One region of the Streptomyces chiangmaiensis genome, then DNA from elsewhere that is predicted to be linked to it. Evidence: predicted binding sites of a transcription regulator. Region 1 holds the regulator's gene; each other region holds the start of a gene.
The links. Region 1 encodes HrcA, which represses chaperone genes, less so after heat shock. Its sites were predicted from a motif close to TTNGCACTCNGNNNNNCNGAGTGCNAA; they were not measured.
Positions count from the first base shown of each region.

Region 2: a site for HrcA is predicted at 3,098-3,124, ahead of groL (chaperonin GroEL). Genes of this name have one in related genera too.
Region 3: a site for HrcA is predicted at 3,037-3,063, ahead of groES (co-chaperone GroES). Genes of this name have one in related genera too.

Region 1 is NZ_JAYWVC010000063.1:9,032-15,142, forward strand. It holds gene dnaJ (molecular chaperone DnaJ) at 1-1,105, opposite strand, end outside; gene hrcA (heat-inducible transcriptional repressor HrcA) at 1,106-2,125, opposite strand; gene VXC91_RS19710 (DUF3097 domain-containing protein) at 2,743-3,546, shown strand; gene hemW (radical SAM family heme chaperone HemW) at 3,581-4,813, opposite strand; gene VXC91_RS19720 (SpoIIE family protein phosphatase) at 4,854-6,111, opposite strand, start outside.
Region 2 is NZ_JAYWVC010000028.1:27,280-33,390, reverse strand. It holds gene VXC91_RS12095 (glucosyl-3-phosphoglycerate synthase) at 1-351, opposite strand, end outside; SAM riboswitch class I at 554-709, shown strand; gene thrC (threonine synthase) at 728-2,008, shown strand; gene VXC91_RS12085 (MoaD/ThiS family protein) at 2,051-2,326, shown strand; gene VXC91_RS12080 (cold-shock protein) at 2,776-2,979, shown strand; gene groL (chaperonin GroEL) at 3,284-4,906, shown strand; gene VXC91_RS12070 (NADH:flavin oxidoreductase) at 5,118-6,111, shown strand, end outside.
Region 3 is NZ_JAYWVC010000070.1:13,643-19,753, forward strand. It holds gene VXC91_RS20860 (ester cyclase) at 14-721, shown strand; gene groL (chaperonin GroEL) at 806-2,431, opposite strand; gene groES (co-chaperone GroES) at 2,582-2,890, opposite strand; gene VXC91_RS20875 (polysaccharide deacetylase family protein) at 3,257-4,063, opposite strand; gene VXC91_RS20880 (class I SAM-dependent methyltransferase) at 4,324-5,496, shown strand; gene VXC91_RS47025 (hypothetical protein) at 5,493-5,675, opposite strand; gene VXC91_RS20890 (YciI family protein) at 5,802-6,111, opposite strand, start outside.

The DNA.
Region 1 (6,111 bases):
AGAACAGCCCCTGCTGCCCAGGCTGGAACTGCCCCTGCGGCCGCTCCTCGCCCCGCAGCTTCGCCAGCTCGCGCAGCAGATGCTCCTGCTCGGGGTCCAGCTTCGTCGGCGTCTGCACCTCGACGTGGACGACCAGATCGCCCCGCCCTCCTCCACGCAGGTGCGTCACACCGCGGCCGTGCAGGGGGATCGACTGCCCGGACTGCGTGCCGGGGCGGATGTCGACCTCTTCCAGGCCGTCGAGCGTCTCCAGCGGGACCTTCGTGCCGAGGGCCGCCGCCGTCATCGGGATGGTGACCGTGCAGTGCAGGTCGTCCCCGCGGCGCTGGAAGACCGAGTGCGGCAGCTCGTGGATCTCCACGTACAGGTCACCGGCGGGACCGCCGCCGGGGCCGACCTCGCCCTCGCCCGCGAGCTGGATCCGGGTGCCGTTGTCGACACCGGCGGGGATCTTGACGGTGAGCGTCCTGCGGGAGCGCACCCGCCCGTCGCCGGCGCACTCCGGGCACGGGTTCGGGACGATGGTGCCGAAGCCCTGGCACTGCGGACACGGCCGGGACGTCATGACCTGGCCCAGGAAGGACCGGGTGACCTGCGAGACCTCACCGCGGCCGCGGCACATGTCACAGGTCTGCGCGGAGGTGCCGGGCGCGGCACCCTCGCCGTTGCAGGTGTTGCAGACGACGGCGGTGTCGACCTGGATGTCCTTCGTCGTACCGAAGGCCGCCTCGTCGAGCTCGATCTCGAGCCGGATCATGGCGTCCTGGCCCCGGCGGGTGCGCGAGCGCGGTCCGCGCTGCGACGCCGTGCCGAAGAACGCGTCCATGATGTCCGAGAAGTTCCCGAAGCCGCCCGCGCCGAAGCCGCCCGCCCCGGCGCCGCCCGCCTGGGACAGCGGGTCGCCGCCGAGGTCGTAGACCTGCTTCTTCTGCGGGTCCGAGAGCACCTCGTACGCGGCGTTGATCTCCTTGAACCGCTCCTGCGTCTTGGGATCGGGGTTGACGTCCGGGTGCAGCTCGCGCGCGAGCCGACGGAACGCCTTCTTGATCTCTTCCTGCGACGCGTCGCGGCGCACGCCGAGTACGGCGTAGTAGTCCGTGGCCACTTACGACTCCGCCAGGATCTGTCCGACGTACCGTGCCACCGCTCGTACCGCTCCCATCGTTCCCGGATAATCCATGCGGGTCGGTCCGACCACGCCAAGTTTCGCTACTGCCTCGCCGCCCGAACCGTAGCCCACGGAGACGACGGACGTGGAGTTGAGTCCCTCGTGCGCGTTCTCATGGCCGATTCGCACCCGCATGGCCGGATCCTTCGCCTCCCCCAACAACTTGAGGAGCACGACCTGCTCCTCGAGCGCCTCGAGGACGGGGCGGATGGTGAGAGGGAAGTCATGCGCGAAGCGGGTGAGATTGGCGGTACCGCCGATCATCAGCCGCTCCTCGGTCTTCTCCACAAGCGTCTCCAGCAGAGTGGAGAGCACGGTTGCAACCGTACTGCGGTCCTCCGGTTCCTCGAAGACCTCGGCCAGGTCCTGCACGAGTTGCGGAACGTCCGCGAAGCGCCGGCCGGCGACCCGGCTGTTGAGGCGGGCGCGCAGATCCGCGAGAGACGTTTCGCCGAACGGCGCGGGGCAGTCGATCATGCGCTGCTCCACCCGCCCGGTGTCCGTGATCAGCACGAGCATCACACGAGCGGGCGCCATCGACAGCAGCTCCACATGGCGCACCGTCGAGCGTGTCAGCGACGGATACTGCACGACCGCGACCTGCCGGGTGAGCTGCGCGAGCAGCCGCACCGTACGCGCGACGACGTCGTCGAGGTCGACGGCGCCGTCCAGGAAGCTCTGGATCGCGCGACGCTCGGGCGGGCTCATCGGCTTGACGGCCGCGAGCTTGTCGACAAAAAGGCGGTAGCCCTTGTCCGTGGGGATGCGTCCGGCGCTGGTGTGCGGCTGGGCGATATAGCCCTCCTCCTCCAGCACGGCCATGTCGTTGCGGACGGTGGCCGGGGAGACACCGAGCTTGTGCCGTTCGGTGAGCGCCTTGGAACCCACCGGCTCCTCGGTTCCCACGTAGTCCTGGACGATGGCGCGCAGTACTTCGAGCCGGCGTTCACTGAACATCGCGCGCACCTCCAGCGATTTGTCCCCTTGGCGCTTCCCCTGGCACTCTGCGCATGCGAGTGCCAGCATCCCCGGAGCAAGTGTACGGCGGCGGGGTACGCCCCCGGCAAGGGCGGCTGCGCCGTCGCACCCACGTGTGCCGACCCGTCGTACCGACGTGTACCGACCTGTCCTGGGGTGTCCCGCCGGGCAGGCCACCACGGACAGCGTCGCCGTTCGACGGTGGTGTGGGAAGAGTCCGGGCGGGAGGCGCGCGGCGCTCATGCCGACCGCGGGGGCCGAGCCCGGGCGAGGGCCCACGGTGGCACACCGAGGCGCGGCAGTCGTCGGCACGGACCGGCGTGTGACGCATCTCGCGCTCACGCGTCCCCGGCTCGACCACGTCATCGGCGCGGCGGCGTTCACGGGGGTCGAGGGGCCCGGGGCGGCGGGCGTCGACGCCATGTCCGGCCATGAGCGGGAAGCCCCGGACGCGGCCGCGGTCCGAGACGTCCTGGAGATGCCATGGCGGATGCCGGGTTCGTGCGCACGCCGAGGAACGGGCCCGCCAGGGTGCTTCGGCGTGTCGTCGTGCCTTGTACGCCTTTCGGGTCTACGCCTCTCCTATCGTCATCCGAATGCGCCAGTATTCGCCGGACCTGACTCCGCCGTGGAAGAAGCCCAAGCCCGTGCCGGAGGTCCCGGCGGACACCGGTCTGGTGGTCGAGGAGCCGCGCACCGGCTTCTGCGGTGCGGTGATCCGCTGCGAGGCGGGGACGGTGACCCTGGAGGACCGCTCCGGCAAGCACCGGGTGTTCCCTCTGGAGCCCCGCGGTTTCCTGCTGGAGGGCCGGGTGGTGACGCTGGTGCGTCCGTCGAAGGCGCCGGTACGTCCCACCCGTACGGCCTCGGGCTCGCTGGCCGTCCCCGGGGCCCGCGCGCGCATGGCCCGCGCAGGCCGAATCTACGTGGAGGGCCGCCACGACGCGGAGCTCGTGGAGAAGGTGTGGGGCGACGACCTGCGCATCGAGGGCGTGGTGGTGGAGTACCTGGAAGGCATCGACGATCTGCCGTCCATCGTCTCCTCCTTCGCCCCCGGCCCCGACGCCCGCCTCGGCGTCCTGGTGGACCATCTGGTCCCCGGCACGAAGGAATGGCGCATCGCGGAGTCGGTGACGAGCGAGCACGCGCTGGTGGTCGGACATCCGTACATCGACGTCTGGGAGGCCGTGAAGCCGTCGTCGGTCGGCATCCGGGAGTGGCCGCGCGTCCCCCACGGCGAGGACTGGAAGAAGGGCGTGTGCCGGGCCTTGGGCTGGCCGGAGAACACGGGGGAGGCGTGGCAGCGGATCCTGTCACGGGTGCGGTCCTACAAGGACCTGGAGCCGGAACTGCTGGGACGGGTGGAGGAACTGATCGACTTCGTCACGGCGCAACCGTGAGCGGCCGCAGGTTGCCGAACCCGCCGCCGGGTGATCAGTCCACCAGGTCCCGCACCACCGCGTCCGCCAGCAGCCGCCCCCGCAACGTCAGTACGGCGCGCCCCTCCCCGTACGGGCCCTCCTCCAGCAGCCCCTCCGCCAGCGCCCGGCGCGAGGCCGCGAGCCCCTCCTCCCGCAGCAGCGACAACGGCACGCCCTCCCGCAGCCGCAGCTCCAGCAGGATGCGTTCGACCCGGCGGTCCTCGTCCGTCAGGACCTCGCGTCCGGCCCCCGGGGAGCGCCCCTCGGCCAGGGCCGCCGCGTAGGCCCCCGGGTGCTTCACGTTCCACCAGCGCACCCCGCCCACATGGCTGTGGGCGCCGGGGCCCGCGCCCCACCAGTCGGCCCCGCGCCAGTACAGCTCGTTGTGGAGACAGCGGGCGGGCCGCGACGTGGCCCAGTTGGAGACCTCGTACCAGTCGTAGCCCGCCGACCCGAGCACCTCGTCGGCGATCAGATAGCGGTCCGCGTGGACGTCGTCGTCCGTCATCGGGATCTCGCCCCGGCGTATGCGGCGCGCGAGCTGCGTGCCCTCCTCGACGATCAGGGCGTAGGCCGAGATGTGGTCGGGCCCCGCACCCAGCGCCGCATCCAGCGACGCCCGCCAGTCGTCGTCCGACTCGCCCGGTGTGCCGTAGATCAGATCCAGGTTCACATGGGCGAAGCCCGCCGCCCGCGCCTCGGCCACGCATGCCTCGGGGCGGCCCGGGGTGTGCTTGCGGTCCAGGGTCTTCAGGACGTGTGGGCGCGCGCTCTGCATGCCGAACGAGATTCGGTTGAAGCCGCCCTCCCGGAGCGTGGCCAGATAGTGCTCGTCCACCGACTCCGGGTTCGCCTCCGTCGTCACCTCGGCGTCGTCCGCGAGCCCGAACTCGTCGCGGATGGACCCCAGCATCCGTACGAGATCGTCCGCGGCGAGCAGCGTCGGCGTGCCGCCCCCGACGAAGACCGTGCGCACCTCACGCGGGTCGTCGCCCAGCACCTTGCGGGCCAGCCGGACCTCGTCGATCAGCGTCTCGGCGTAGTTGTCGCGGGACGCCAGCACTCCGCCCGTGCCGCGCAGTTCCGTCGCGGTGTACGTGTTGAAGTCGCAGTAGCCGCAGCGCGTGGCGCAGTACGGCACATGCAAGTAGAAGCCGAGGGGGCGCTCGACGGCTCCGGCCAGGGCGTGCGCGGGCAGCGCCCCGTCGTCGGGGACGGGCTCACCGTCGGGGAGTGCGGAAGGCATGTCCTCCATTGTCCCGTACTGCCGGGACTGCTCACCGCGCTCACTCCGCCTGCAGAACCAGCAGCGCGAGATCGTCCTCCGGCGGCTTCGCGCCGAAGTCGTGCACCAGCCTCCTGATCCGCTCGGCGATCCGCTGCGCGCTCAGTCCGGCGCAGCCGGCCAGCGCCGCCGCCAGCCCGTCCCCGTCGTCGAACTGGCGCGAGCCGCTGCGCCGCTCCGTCACCCCGTCCGTGACGCACAGCAGCGTGTCGCCGGGGTGCAGCTCGAACGTCTCGCAGGCGTACGCCACGTCCTCCACGACCCCGAGGAGCGTCTGCGGCCGCGCCACGGCACGTACGACGCCGTCGGGGCCCAGTGCCAGCGGCAGCGGGTGCCCGGCGGCGGCCAGCGTGCAGCGCACGCCGCCCTCGAAGGGGACCAGCTCGCCGTAGAGCAGGGAGAGGAAGCGGGCGTGCGGGCCGTCGTCGGCGACCGGCACCGGGGCGCCCGCGGCCACCAGGGCTCGCGCCGCCGCGTCCGAGGCCTCTGTCGCGTCGTCCAGCAGGAGTTGGTTGAGGCGGTCCAGGACGTCGGGGACCGCATAGCCCTCACGGGCCAGCAGGCGCAGCCAGGGCCGGGCCAGGCCGATCACGACGGCCGCCTCGGGGCCCTTGCCCTGGACGTCGCCGAGCGCGAAGCACCAGCGTCCGTCGCCGGCCGGGAAGATGTCGTAGAAGTCGCCACTCGGTCCGCCCTTGTCGCAGGGCTCGTACACGAGGGCGCTGCGCACCCCGGGGATCTCGGCGACCGCGCCGGGCAGCAGCCCGCGCTGCAGTACACGGCTGATCGTGGCCTGGCGGGCGTACTGCCGGGCGGCCCCGATGGCCAGCGCCACCCGGCGGCTCAGGTCCTCCACCAGCCCGGTGACCTCGTCGGGGAAGCGCAGCAGCCCGGCCCGGCCGATCACGAGCGTGCCCAGCGGCCGGCCGCCGGCGATCAACCGGTACGCCAGCGCCGCCCCGGTCGCCCCGCGGGGCCCCAGCGCCTCGCCGGGCCAGGGCACGGGCACGGCCCGGGAGCGCACCGAATCGGGCACCCTGGGCGGGTCCTTCTCCAGCGCCCGGCGCAGCTCCTCGATGCGGTTCTCGCTGCCGTGCCACACGCGGGCGAGCCGGGGCCCGGGGGCGACCGCGGTCTCGGGCCCCTGCCAGCCGGTCACCTCGTCCTCCAGCCACACCGCGCACCAGTCGGCGAGCCGCGGCACGAGCAGCTGCCCGGTGAGCGCGGCCACCAAGTCCTCGTCGAGCTGTCCGGCGAGC
Region 2 (6,111 bases), on a different contig from region 1:
GACGAGCAGGGAGCGCCACAGCACCTCGCCCTTGCCGGGCACGGCCGGGATGCGCGGCAGGATCGCGTCGCGGTGCACCACCTTCGCGCCGGCCGCCGCGGCGACTTCTGAGGTGCGGTCGGTGGAGCCCGAGTCGACGACGACGATCTCGTCGACGAGGGGAACCTGCCGCATGAGGTCGTGGCGGATGGCCATGACGATGTCGCCGACCGTCTCCTCCTCGTTGAGCGCCGGCAGCACGACACTGACCGACGAGCCCGAGGTGCGTTTCGCGGCCAGGATCTTGTGGAGCGGGCGATCGGCGACGGACCAGGAGCGGGTGCTCAGCCAGCGCTCGACTTCTTCCAGCACAGTCTGCTGCTCCTCACGTTCGTACGGCGGTGGTCGGCAGTAGAGATCTTCGAGTGGTTCCAACGGGTGCGCGTGGGTGTTCATCTCGCGCTTCGGACGACTCTCTCAACTGTCCTGGCCTTCGGTTACAGTCTTGAACAACGCCGGTGACCATCGCATGTCGGGGGTCGCGGTGGCTCATATCGGTGAAACAACCGCATACAGCTCATCCAGAGGGGCAGAGGGAAACGGCCCGGTGAAGCCCCGGCAACCCTCCAGTCGGTTCTCGTAAATCAGTGTCGATCGCTGTGCGAGGCTCCCGGCTAGGGAAGGTGCCAAATCCGTCTCATGGCGAAATGCGTCGTGAGGAAGATGAGGAGAAAGGGCCTCGCCTGACATGGCTGTGCAGACAGTTGCAAGCAGCACCGACTCCGTGAACCTCGGCCCCGCAGCGGCCCTGTCCTGCCGGGAGTGCGGCCACCGGGTGCCGCTCGGCCCGGTCTTCGCCTGCGAGGAGTGCTTCGGCCCGCTGGAGATCGCGTACGACTTCTCGGGCTACGACACCGAGGAACTGCGCAAGCGGATCGAGGCCGGTCCCGCGAACATCTGGCGCTATGCGCCGCTGCTGCCGGTCCCGGCGGACGTCGCCGACAAGCCGAACCTGAACCCCGGCTGGACCAAGCTCGTCCAGGCCGACAACCTGGCGCGCGAACTGGGCGTCACCGGCGGGTTGTATGTGAAGGACGACTCCGGCAACCCCACGCACTCCTTCAAGGACCGCGTGGTCGCCCAGGCGCTGGAGGCGGCACGCGTCTTCGGCTTCACCACCCTCTCCTGCTCCTCGACCGGCAATCTCGCGGGCGCGGTCGGCGCCGCGGCGGCCCGTGCCGGCTTCCGTACCTGCGTCTTCATCCCGCACGACCTGGAGCAGGGCAAGATCGTCATGGCCGCGATCTACGGCGGTGACCTGGTCGGTATCGAGGGCAACTACGACGACGTGAACCGCTTCTGCTCCGAGCTGATCGGCGACCCGGCCGGCGAGGGCTGGGGCTTCGTCAACGTCAACCTCCGTCCGTACTACGCGGAGGGCTCCAAGACACTGGCGTACGAGATCGCCGAACAGCTGGGCTGGCGGCTGCCCGACCAGATCGTGGTCCCGATCGCCTCCGGCTCGCAGCTGACGAAGATCGACAAGGGTCTTCAGGAGCTGATCAAGCTCGGGCTCGTCGAGGACAAGCCGTACAAGATCTTCGGTGCGCAGGCCGAGGGCTGCTCGCCGGTGTCGGTCGCGTTCAAGGCGGGCAACGACGTCGTACGGCCGCAGAAGCCGAACACCATCGCCAAGTCGCTGGCGATCGGCAATCCGGCTGACGGTCCGTACGTCCTGGACATCGCCCGCCGCACGGGCGGCGCGGTGGAGGACGTGACGGACGAGGAGATCGTCGACGCCATCAAGCTGCTCGCACGCACCGAGGGCATTTTCGCCGAGACGGCGGGTGGTGTGACCGTCGGTGTCACGCGCAAGCTCATCGAGAACGGCGTCCTCGACCCGGCGAAGACGACGGTCGTCCTCAACACCGGCGACGGCCTCAAGACGTTGGACGCCGTGGCCGGAACCGGGCTCACTGCCACGATCCGTCCGAACCTCGACTCCTTCCGAGAGGCCGGGCTCGCGTGAGCGCCCGTCCCGCCAGCCGTACCTGACCGGAGGTCACACCCCATGAGCGTCACCGTCCGCATCCCCACCATCCTGCGCACCTACACCGCCGGCCGGGCCGAGGTGACCGCCGAGGGTGGGACCCTCGCGGAGGTCATCGCCGACCTGGAGAAGAACCACGTCGGTATCGCCGCCCGGGTCCTGGACGACCAGGGCAAGCTGCGCCGCTTCGTCAACGTGTACGTCAACGACGACGACGTCCGCTTCGAGCAGGGTCTTGAGACGGCGACGCCGGACGGCGCCGGCGTCTCCATCATCCCGGCTGTGGCGGGTGGCTGACGGTCGTTCAGCCGCGTGATCATTACCCTCGGTAATGCCTGTCACCGAGAGTTCATCGAATTGCCCTCTCCGTGAGAGAAGCGGAGGGGGCAATTCTGCATGGTTGAGCGCGGTACAGTTGGGGAACGCGGTCCCGGTCTCTCCGTCGGGAGCCCCGAGTCTCTGCTGCGCGCCCGATAAGAAGTAGCCAAAGTGAGCAGGGCTTTTGCGTCATTCATTCCTTTTGCCGGGCCCGACTTGCCCTGAATTCAGATGAATTCTCTGTATATTCCCGACCGGTCGTGCCCGGAATTCTCGTCCGATTGACCTGTTGCAGACGGCAGTTGGACAGATACATTCAGCCGCGGTCGACGCGTTCCGGCGCACGCCCCCAACCGTTGGGGGGTGAGGTCTGACCCGGATCCGCGAAGTGTGGATCTGTGCAAGGGCCAGTAATAGGGGAGTTAGGCATGGCTCAGGGCACCGTCAAGTGGTTCAACGCGGAGAAGGGGTACGGCTTCATCGCGGTCGACGGTGGTGCGGATGTTTTCGTCCACTACAGCGCGATCCAGATGGACGGCTACCGCACTCTGGAAGAGGGCCAGCGGGTCGAGTTCGAGATCTCGCAGGGTCAGAAGGGGCCCCAGGCGGACATGGTCCGACTGGCCGGCTGAAGCACGCGCCGACGACTGAACTGTTCGACGTGTCGAGGGGCTCGTATCCCGTGTGGGGTGCGAGCCCCTCGGTCTGTCCGGTGGCACGCGGGGCGCAGGGCCCTCTTCACAGGGGCGCCTTGCACTCGGACCGGGCGAGTGCTAATCATTGGCGTTAGCACTCTGAAGGTGAGAGTGACAAAGAAGGACCGGGTCGGTGAGGCCACGGACCGGGTGGGGCAGGGAACCTCCGGCCGGGGCCGTCCGTCGCGGGCGCGGGCGCGGTCCGAAGTAATCACCCCCAGTCCTGGGAGGACCACTTCACATGGCCAAGATCATCGCGTTCGACGAGGAGGCGCGGCGAGGCCTCGAGCGCGGCATGAACCAGCTCGCGGACGCCGTCAAGGTGACCCTCGGCCCGAAGGGCCGCAATGTCGTCCTCGAGAAGAAGTGGGGCGCCCCCACGATCACCAACGACGGTGTCTCCATCGCCAAGGAGATCGAGCTCGAGGACCCGTACGAGAAGATCGGCGCCGAGCTGGTCAAGGAAGTCGCCAAGAAGACGGACGACGTCGCCGGTGACGGTACGACCACCGCGACCGTGCTCGCCCAGGCGCTGGTCCGCGAGGGCCTGCGCAACGTCGCGGCCGGTGCCAACCCGATGGCCCTGAAGCGCGGTATCGAGAAGGCCGTCGAGGCCGTCTCCGCCGCTCTGCTGGAGCAGGCGAAGGACGTCGAGACCAAGGAGCAGATCGCCTCCACGGCCTCCATCTCCGCCGCCGACACCCAGATCGGCGAGCTGATCGCCGAGGCCATGGACAAGGTCGGCAAGGAAGGCGTCATCACCGTCGAGGAGTCGCAGACCTTCGGTCTCGAGCTCGAGCTCACCGAGGGCATGCGCTTCGACAAGGGCTACATCTCGGCGTACTTCGCCACCGACATGGAGCGTATGGAGGCCGCCCTCGACGACCCGTACATCCTGATCGCCAACCAGAAGATCTCCTCGGTCAAGGACCTGCTCCCGCTGCTGGAGAAGGTCATGCAGTCGGGCAAGCCGCTGCTGATCATCGCCGAGGACGTCGAGGGCGAGGCCCTGTCGACCCTGGTCGTCAACAAGATCCGCGGCACCTTCAAGTCCGTCGCCGTCAAGGCCCCGGGCTTCGGCGACCGCCGCAAGGCCATGCTCGGCGACATCGCCATCCTCACGGGCGGCGAGGTCATCTCCGAGGAGGTCGGCCTCAAGCTGGAGAACGCGACCCTGGACCTCCTGGGCCGCGCCCGCAAGGTGGTCATCACCAAGGACGAGACCACGATCGTCGACGGCGCCGGCTCCCCGGAGCAGGTGCAGGGCCGTGTGAACCAGATCCGCGCCGAGATCGAGAACAGCGACTCCGACTACGACCGCGAGAAGCTGCAGGAGCGCCTGGCGAAGCTGGCCGGCGGCGTGGCCGTCATCAAGGCCGGTGCCGCCACCGAGGTCGAGCTCAAGGAGCGCAAGCACCGCATCGAGGACGCCGTCCGCAATGCGAAGGCGGCCGTCGAGGAGGGCATCGTCGCCGGTGGTGGCGTGGCCCTGCTCCAGGCCTCCCAGGTCTTCGAGAAGCTGGAGCTGAACGGCGACGAGGCCACGGGTGCCGCCGCCGTCAAGCTGGCGCTCGAGGCCCCGCTGAAGCAGATCGCCGTCAACGCCGGCCTCGAGGGCGGCGTCGTGGTGGAGAAGGTGCGCAACCTGACCCCGGGTCACGGCCTGAACGCCGCGACCGGCGAGTACGTCGACCTGGTCAAGGAAGGCATCATCGACCCGGCGAAGGTGACCCGTTCCGCGCTGCAGAACGCCGCCTCCATCGCCGCGCTGTTCCTGACCACCGAGGCCGTCATCGCCGACAAGCCGGAGAAGGCCGCCGCGCCCGCCGGCGGCGGCATGCCGGGCGGTGACATGGACTTCTGAGCCTGACCTCAGGCTCGGACCCGGTCCGATCTCAACCGAGGGCGGCATCCCCTGGAGACAGGGGGTGCCGCCCTCGGCCGTGTCCGGGGCCAGGGGAGCGCCGGGGTGCGAAAACGTGACATAGGGTCTGACCGACCGCTTGGTATGCTGATCGATGTATGTGTACATACCATGCGGTTTCCTGTTCGACCCCAGCCGAGGAGCTCCCCACGTGACCGTCACCCCCTCCGCATCCCGCGCGGCCCGGATCCTGTCCCGTCCCGTCACGCTGAACGGCCTGACCGTCCCGAACCGGATCGTCATGGCGCCCATGACGCGCCAGTTCTCGCCGGGAGGCGTCCCCGGCGAGGACGTGGTCTCGTACTACGCGCGCCGCGCGGCCGCCGGGGTCGGGCTGATCGTCACCGAGGGCACCTACGTGGGCCACGAGTCGGCCGGTCAGAGCAACCGCGTCCCGCGGTTCCACGGTGCGGAGCAGCTGGCGGGCTGGGCCGAGGTGGCCAAGGCGGTGCACGCGGCGGGTGGCGCGATCGTGCCGCAGCTGTGGCACATCGGCATGGTCCGCAAGCAGGGCCAGCCGCCTGTCGCCGACGCCCCCGTCGTCGGTCCCTCCGGCCTGCGCATCGACGGGACCGAGGACGGCAAGGTCATGACCCAGGCCGACCTGGACGCCGTCATCGGCGCCTTCGCCGATGCCGCGGCCGAAGCCGAGCGCATCGGCTTCGACGGCGTGGAGCTGCACGGCGCCCATGGCTACCTCCTCGACCAGTTCCTGTGGCAGGGCACCAACCGCCGCACCGACGCCTACGGCGGCGACCCGGTGGCCCGCACCAGGTTCGCGGCGGAGATCATCGCCGCCGTCCGCGAGCGGGTCTCCCCCCGGTTCCCGGTCCTCTTCCGCTACTCCCAGTGGAAGCAGGAGGCGTACGATGCCAGGCTCGCCGAGACCCCCGAGGAGCTGGAGGCCATCCTGACCCCGCTGGCCGCGGCGGGCGTGGACGTCTTCCACGCCTCCACCCGCCGCTACTGGCTCCCCGAGTTCGAGGGATCCGACCTGAACCTGGCCGGCTGGACCAAGAAGCTCACCGGCAAGCCCGCCATCACGGTCGGCTCGGTCGGCCTCGACGGCGACTTCATCGGCTCCCTCCGCCGGGGCGAGGGCTCCCCGCTCAAGGGCATCGACAACCTGCTGGACCGCCTGGAGG
Region 3 (6,111 bases), on a different contig from region 1:
CGGAGGCGGCGTCATGACATTCGTGCAGCTCATCGATTGCAGGACCAGCCGGTTCGACGAGATGAACCGGCTCGTGGACACATGGCTCGAGCAGACCGGCGGCAGACGGAGCGCCACACACAGTCTGATCGGCAAGGACAGGTCCGACGGCTCACACTTCATCGAGATCGTGGAGTTCCCCTCCTACGAAGAGGCGATGCGGACCTCGAACCTTCCGGAGACCGACCGGATCTTCCACGACATGATCGCCCTCTGCGACGAGATGCCCGTCTTCACGGACCTGGAAGTGGTGCGGGACGAGCAGTTGTACGTGGCGAACGTACGGCGGTTCTTCGAAGTCGTCGCCGCCGAGGACGATCTGCCGCCGCTCGACGGGCTGCTTGCCGAGAACTACCACGGCCACGATCCCGCCAACGAGCAGGACACCATCGGGATGGACGCGATGCGGCGTGAGATCCGGGAGTGGCGGGCGGGCTTCGACTTCGCGTTCACCGTCGAGGACCGGATCGCCGAGGGCGACAAGGTGTGCACCCGGTGGACCTGGAACGGCCGCCACACGGGCGAGTTCCTCGGCATCCCGGCCACGGGCAGGGACGTCACCATCACCGGTACGACCGTCTTCCGGTGCGGAGTCGACGGGAAGATCGTCGAAGGCTGGTGGCAGTACGACCGGCTGGGGCTGATGGAACAGCTCGGGGCGCTGGACGCGCTGGAGCGCTGATCCCGCGCACGCCGGAACCGCAGCGACGCGCCGAGGCCCGGCACCCAGAGGGTGCCGGGCCTCGGTACCGCTTGTCGGCTCGCGTCAGTGGGCGTGACCGTGGCCGTGGCCGGCCGCGGCCGGCTCTTCCTCTTCCTTCTTCTCGACGACCAGGGTCTCGGTCGTCAGCAGCAGGGAGGCGATGGAGGCGGCGTTCTCCAGGGCGGAGCGGGTGACCTTGACCGGGTCGATGACGCCGGCCTTGATCAGGTCGCCGTACTCGCCGGTGGCCGCGTTGTAGCCCTGGCCCTTCTCGAGGTCGGCGACCTTGGAGGCGATGACGTAGCCCTCGAGGCCGGCGTTCTCGGCGATCCAGCGCAGCGGCTCGACGACCGCGCGGCGGACGATGGCGACACCGGTGGCCTCGTCGCCCTGCTTGCCGAGGCCGCGGTCCAGCACCTTGGAGGCGTGGACCAGCGCGGAGCCACCACCGGAGACGATGCCCTCCTCGACCGCGGCGCGGGTCGCGGAGATGGCGTCCTCCAGACGGTGCTTCTTCTCCTTCAGCTCCACCTCGGTGGCGGCGCCGACCTTGATCACGCACACGCCGCCGGCCAGCTTGGCGAGGCGCTCCTGGAGCTTCTCGCGGTCCCAGTCGGAGTCGGTGGTCTCGATCTCGGCCTTGATCTGGGCGATACGGCCGGTGACGTCCGCGGACTTGCCTCCGCCGTCGACGATGGTGGTGTCGTCCTTGGTGACCGTCACGCGGCGGGCGGAGCCCAGCACGTCCAGGCCGACCTGGTCGAGCTTGAGGCCGACCTCCTCGGAGACGACCGTGGCGCCGGTGAGGACCGCCATGTCCTGCAGCATCGCCTTGCGGCGGTCGCCGAAGCCGGGGGCCTTCACCGCGACGGCGTTGAAGGTGCCGCGGATCTTGTTCACGACGAGCGTGGACAGGGCCTCGCCCTCGACGTCCTCGGCGATGATCAGCAGCGGCTTGGAGGAGCCGGCCTGGATGACCTTCTCCAGCAGCGGCAGCAGATCCGCGATGGAGGAGATCTTGCCCTGGTTGATGAGGATGTACGGGTCGTCGAGGACGGCCTCCATACGCTCCTGGTCCGTCACGAAGTACGGCGACAGGTAGCCCTTGTCGAACGCCATGCCCTCGGTGAAGTCCAGCTCGAGACCGAAGGTGTTGGACTCCTCGACGGTGATGACGCCGTCCTTGCCGACCTTGTCCATCGCCTCGGCGATCAGCTCGCCGACCTGCTGGTCCTGGGCGGACAGCGCGGCGACGGCGGCGATGTCGGACTTCTCGTCGATCGGGCGGGCGGTGGCGAGGAGGTCCTCGGAGACCGCGGCCACGGCGGCGTCGATGCCCTTCTTCAGGGCGGCCGGGGAGGCACCCGCGGCGACGTTCTTCAGGCCCTCGCGCACCAGCGCCTGGGCGAGCACGGTGGCGGTGGTCGTACCGTCACCCGCGATGTCGTTGGTCTTGGTCGCCACCTCCTTCACCAGCTGGGCGCCGAGGTTCTCGTACGGGTCCTCGACCTCGACCTCACGGGCGATGGTGACACCGTCGTTGGTGATGGTGGGCGCGCCGAACTTCTTGTCGATCACGACGTTGCGGCCCCTGGGACCGATCGTCACCTTGACCGTGTCGGCAAGCTTGTTGACGCCGCGCTCGAGGGCGCGACGGGCGTCCTCGTCGAACTTCAGGATCTTCGCCATGGAGCGTTTCAGTCCTCTCGAATACGATGCCCGGCAGCCCTCGAAGAACGGCCGTCATCGCGGTGAAGAACGAACCGCGCCCCCGGCGCCCGGCTGATGATCGGTCGCGGGGGGCCAGGGGCACAGTTCAAAGCAATCTGCTTCGGTGAATTACTTCTCGATGATCGCGAGCACGTCGCGAGCCGAGAGGACGAGGTACTCCTCGCCGTTGTACTTCACCTCGGTGCCGCCGTACTTGCTGTACAGCACGATGTCGCCGGTCTTGACGTCGAGCGGAAGACGCTCGCCGTTCTCGAAGCGGCCCGGGCCCACGGCCAGGACGACGCCCTCCTGGGGCTTCTCCTTGGCAGTGTCCGGGATGACCAGGCCAGAGGCGGTGGTCTGCTCAGCATCCAGCGGCTGGACCACGATGCGGTCCTCGAGCGGCTTGATGGCAACCTTGGAGCTGGTGGTCGTCACGATCCGACCTCCCCCTTCGGAGATCTCACGGGGTTAACTGTCTGAGGTGGCGACCAGGTGGATCCGTCGTCGCGGGTGCCGGACCTGCCCGTCGCTTTGTTGGCACTCCTCACTGGCGAGTGCCAGAGCCGAGACTATGACCGCGATTAGCACTCGGTCAAGCGGAGTGCCAGTCGGTCGCGGCGCGGCGCCGGAGACGGGGTGGGCCCGGGGTTCGTTCCGCACCCTGAGATGGGACGACCGCCCGTGGGAGGCACCCTCCATCATCGGCCTCGACGGCCTTGCCCTCGACCACGGACGGACCGGGGCGGCGGGCCGCGCGCAGGTGGGTGGCCACCGGGAGACGACCCGGACGCCCGCCCCGCGCTACAGATAGTCCTCCAGTCGGGCCACCGTGAACCCCCTTGCCTGGATGCGACGCAGGAGACGGGTCGTCTCCGCGGACAGGGAGGTGGGGGGGCGGCCCGCCTCGTGGGGGCGGACGATGTCGCCCGGTTGCAGGGGCGCGCCCGTGCCGTGCGGTTCCGGTGCGGGGCGCCACAGGACCACGGCCGTGACGCCGCAGTCCGCGGCCGCACGGAGCGTCGTGCGGTCGTACGTGCCGTAGGGCGGGCGGAGCAGTCGGGGGCGCAGCCCCAGGCGCGCCTTCAGCCGGTCCCGCTGTCCGCAGATCTCGGCGCGCTGCTCGCCGTAGGGGCGGCCGCGCAGCGTGAAGTGGCCGAGGGTGTGGTTCTGGATGGCCGCGCCGGCTGCCCGCAGACGCGCGACGCGCGCGTCGTCCCGCCCGGCGGCGCTGTCCGTGAGGAACACGCTGACCGGTAGCCGCAGTTCACGGACCATGTCCACGAACCGGGGATCGTTCTCGACGTCTTCGTCGTACGTCAGGAAGACGACCTTGTCATGGGTGGGGACGCGATCGAGCACCGGGGGCAGCCCGCCCCCGGCCCGGCCTGAGCCGCCGGCGGGCCGGGCCGGCCGGGGCGCGGGGGCGAGCGGGGCGCGGAGGCCCCACCGGCGGTACGTCCGCTGCGATCCCCCGTGCGGACGGTGCACCTTCTGCGCCGCCTTCTTGCCCAGCCGTTCGATCGGGTCGACGGACTGGGCGCAGCCGGACAGAAGGACCGCGGCGAGCGTCCCGGCGAGCAGCACCCGCGGCCACGGCCGTGCCCTCACAGGTGGTCCTCCGGGCCTGCCTCCGCGAACCCCCCGTCCCTCACCTGCTTCAGGAACCGCCGGATCATGTCGGCATCCGCCGAACCCCTGCTTGTGCACCTTGCTGCCGGAACAGCACGCCGCAAGGGGCACCTGGCCCACTTTTCGTCGTTTTGTCGTACGAGCCGCATGGTGTCGGATCCTTCCAGTGACCGGCGCCCCCGACCGGCCGACACCGCGGCCGGACGCACACCGTCCACCGACTGGTCGACAATGACCGGGTGAACGACCTCTCCTTCGCCTCCCTGCTCACCCCCGAGGGCCGTGCTCTTCTCGACGAGGTGCGCGGCACCGCTCCGGCGCAGGAACTGGCCGTCGCGACCCGGTTGCGCCGCGACCACCCCGCCGACCTGGTCTCGGCGGCCCTCGCACAGGCGCGGCTGCGCGAACGGGCGGCGGCGAAGTTCGGCGCCGCGGACGCGGAGCGGATGTTCTTCACGGCGAACGGCGTCGAGCAGTCCACCAGGACCACCGTCGCGGTCCACCGCGCGGGCCGGCTGCGGGAACTCGGTGTGACCTCGGTCGCCGATCTGTGCTGCGGCATCGGCGGCGACGCGATCGCGTTCGCCCGGGCAGGCATCCGGGTCCTCGCCGTGGACCGGGACCCGCTGACGGCGTCGGCGGCGCGGGCGAACGCCGATGCGCTGGGCCTGTCCGCGCTGATCGAGGTGCGCGAGGCGGACGTCACGGACGTGGACGTGTCCTCGTACGAAGCCGTCTTCGTCGATCCTGCGCGGCGGGGCGGGCGCGGCCGGATCTTCGACCCCGAGGCGTACTCGCCCCCGCTGTCCTGGGCCGTGGCGACGGCCCTGAAGGCCCCGCACGCCGCCCTCAAGGTCGCGCCGGGCATCCCGCACGAGGCGGTGCCCGCCGGTGCGGAGGCCGAGTGGATCTCGGACGGCGGCGATGTGAAGGAGGCGGTGCTCTGGTTCGGCACGCAGCCGGGGCTCGTACGGGCCACCCTGCTGCCCGGCCCACGCGTGCTGCGCGGCCGCGCACTGCCCGACCCGCCCGTACGCCCCCTTGGCCGCTACCTCTACGAGCCGGACGGAGCCGCGATCCGCGCGCACCTGGTGGCGGAGGTGGCGGACGAACTGGAGGGCGGTCTGATCGACGAGACGATCGCGTATGTGACGGCGGACGAGCACCGCGACTCGCCCTACGCGACGGCTTACGAGATCACCGACCGGCTCCCGTTCAACGTGAAGAGGTTGAAGGCGCTGCTGCGGGAGCGCGAGGTCGGGATCCTGACCGTCAAGAAGCGGGGTTCGGCGGTCGAGCCGGAGGAACTGCGCCGCAAGGTCCTGCCCAAGCCGCACGGGCCGAACGCCGTGACCGTGTTCCTGACCCGGGTGGCCGGCGCACCGACGATGCTGCTCGGGCGCCCGGCCTAGCGGCAGTCCTCCGCACGCGCGCGGAGCAGTTCCCGCTCCCGTTCGTTGCCGGCGAGGGAGGCGGCGCGCTCGAACTCCGCACGGGCCTCGCCGCTCCAGGGCGGCGACCAGCGCGTCCTGCGCCAGTTCCTCGGCGATGGCGACGTCGCGCACGATCCGGGCGACACCGGCGATGACACGAGGCGACTGCATCCGGAAGACGGTCTCGATCACGCGGGCGGGGCCGTCGACGGGCGGGGAGTCGGTGGGCTGCTGTTCCACAGCCCACCATGCAACACCCCCGGCGGCCGAGCGCCAAGGAGCGCTCACCCCTCGGCGATCTCCCGGACCTCACAGGTGATCGTCCAGTACTCCTCGTGCACCTTCACGAACCGCTTGGCCCATTCGATCGCTTCGGCCATGTCCTTGCACTGCATGATCGCGTAGCCGCCGATGACCTCCTTGGACTCGGTGAAGGGACCGTCCGTGACGGAGATCTTTCCTCCCGCCCAGTGCACCCGGGTGCCCTGGGCGGTCGGCATCAGCCCAGCGGTGTCGAGCATCACCCCGGCCTTGGTGACCTCCTCGATCAGCTCCCCCATGCGCTCCATCAGCTCGGGGCTCGGGCCCCCCGGG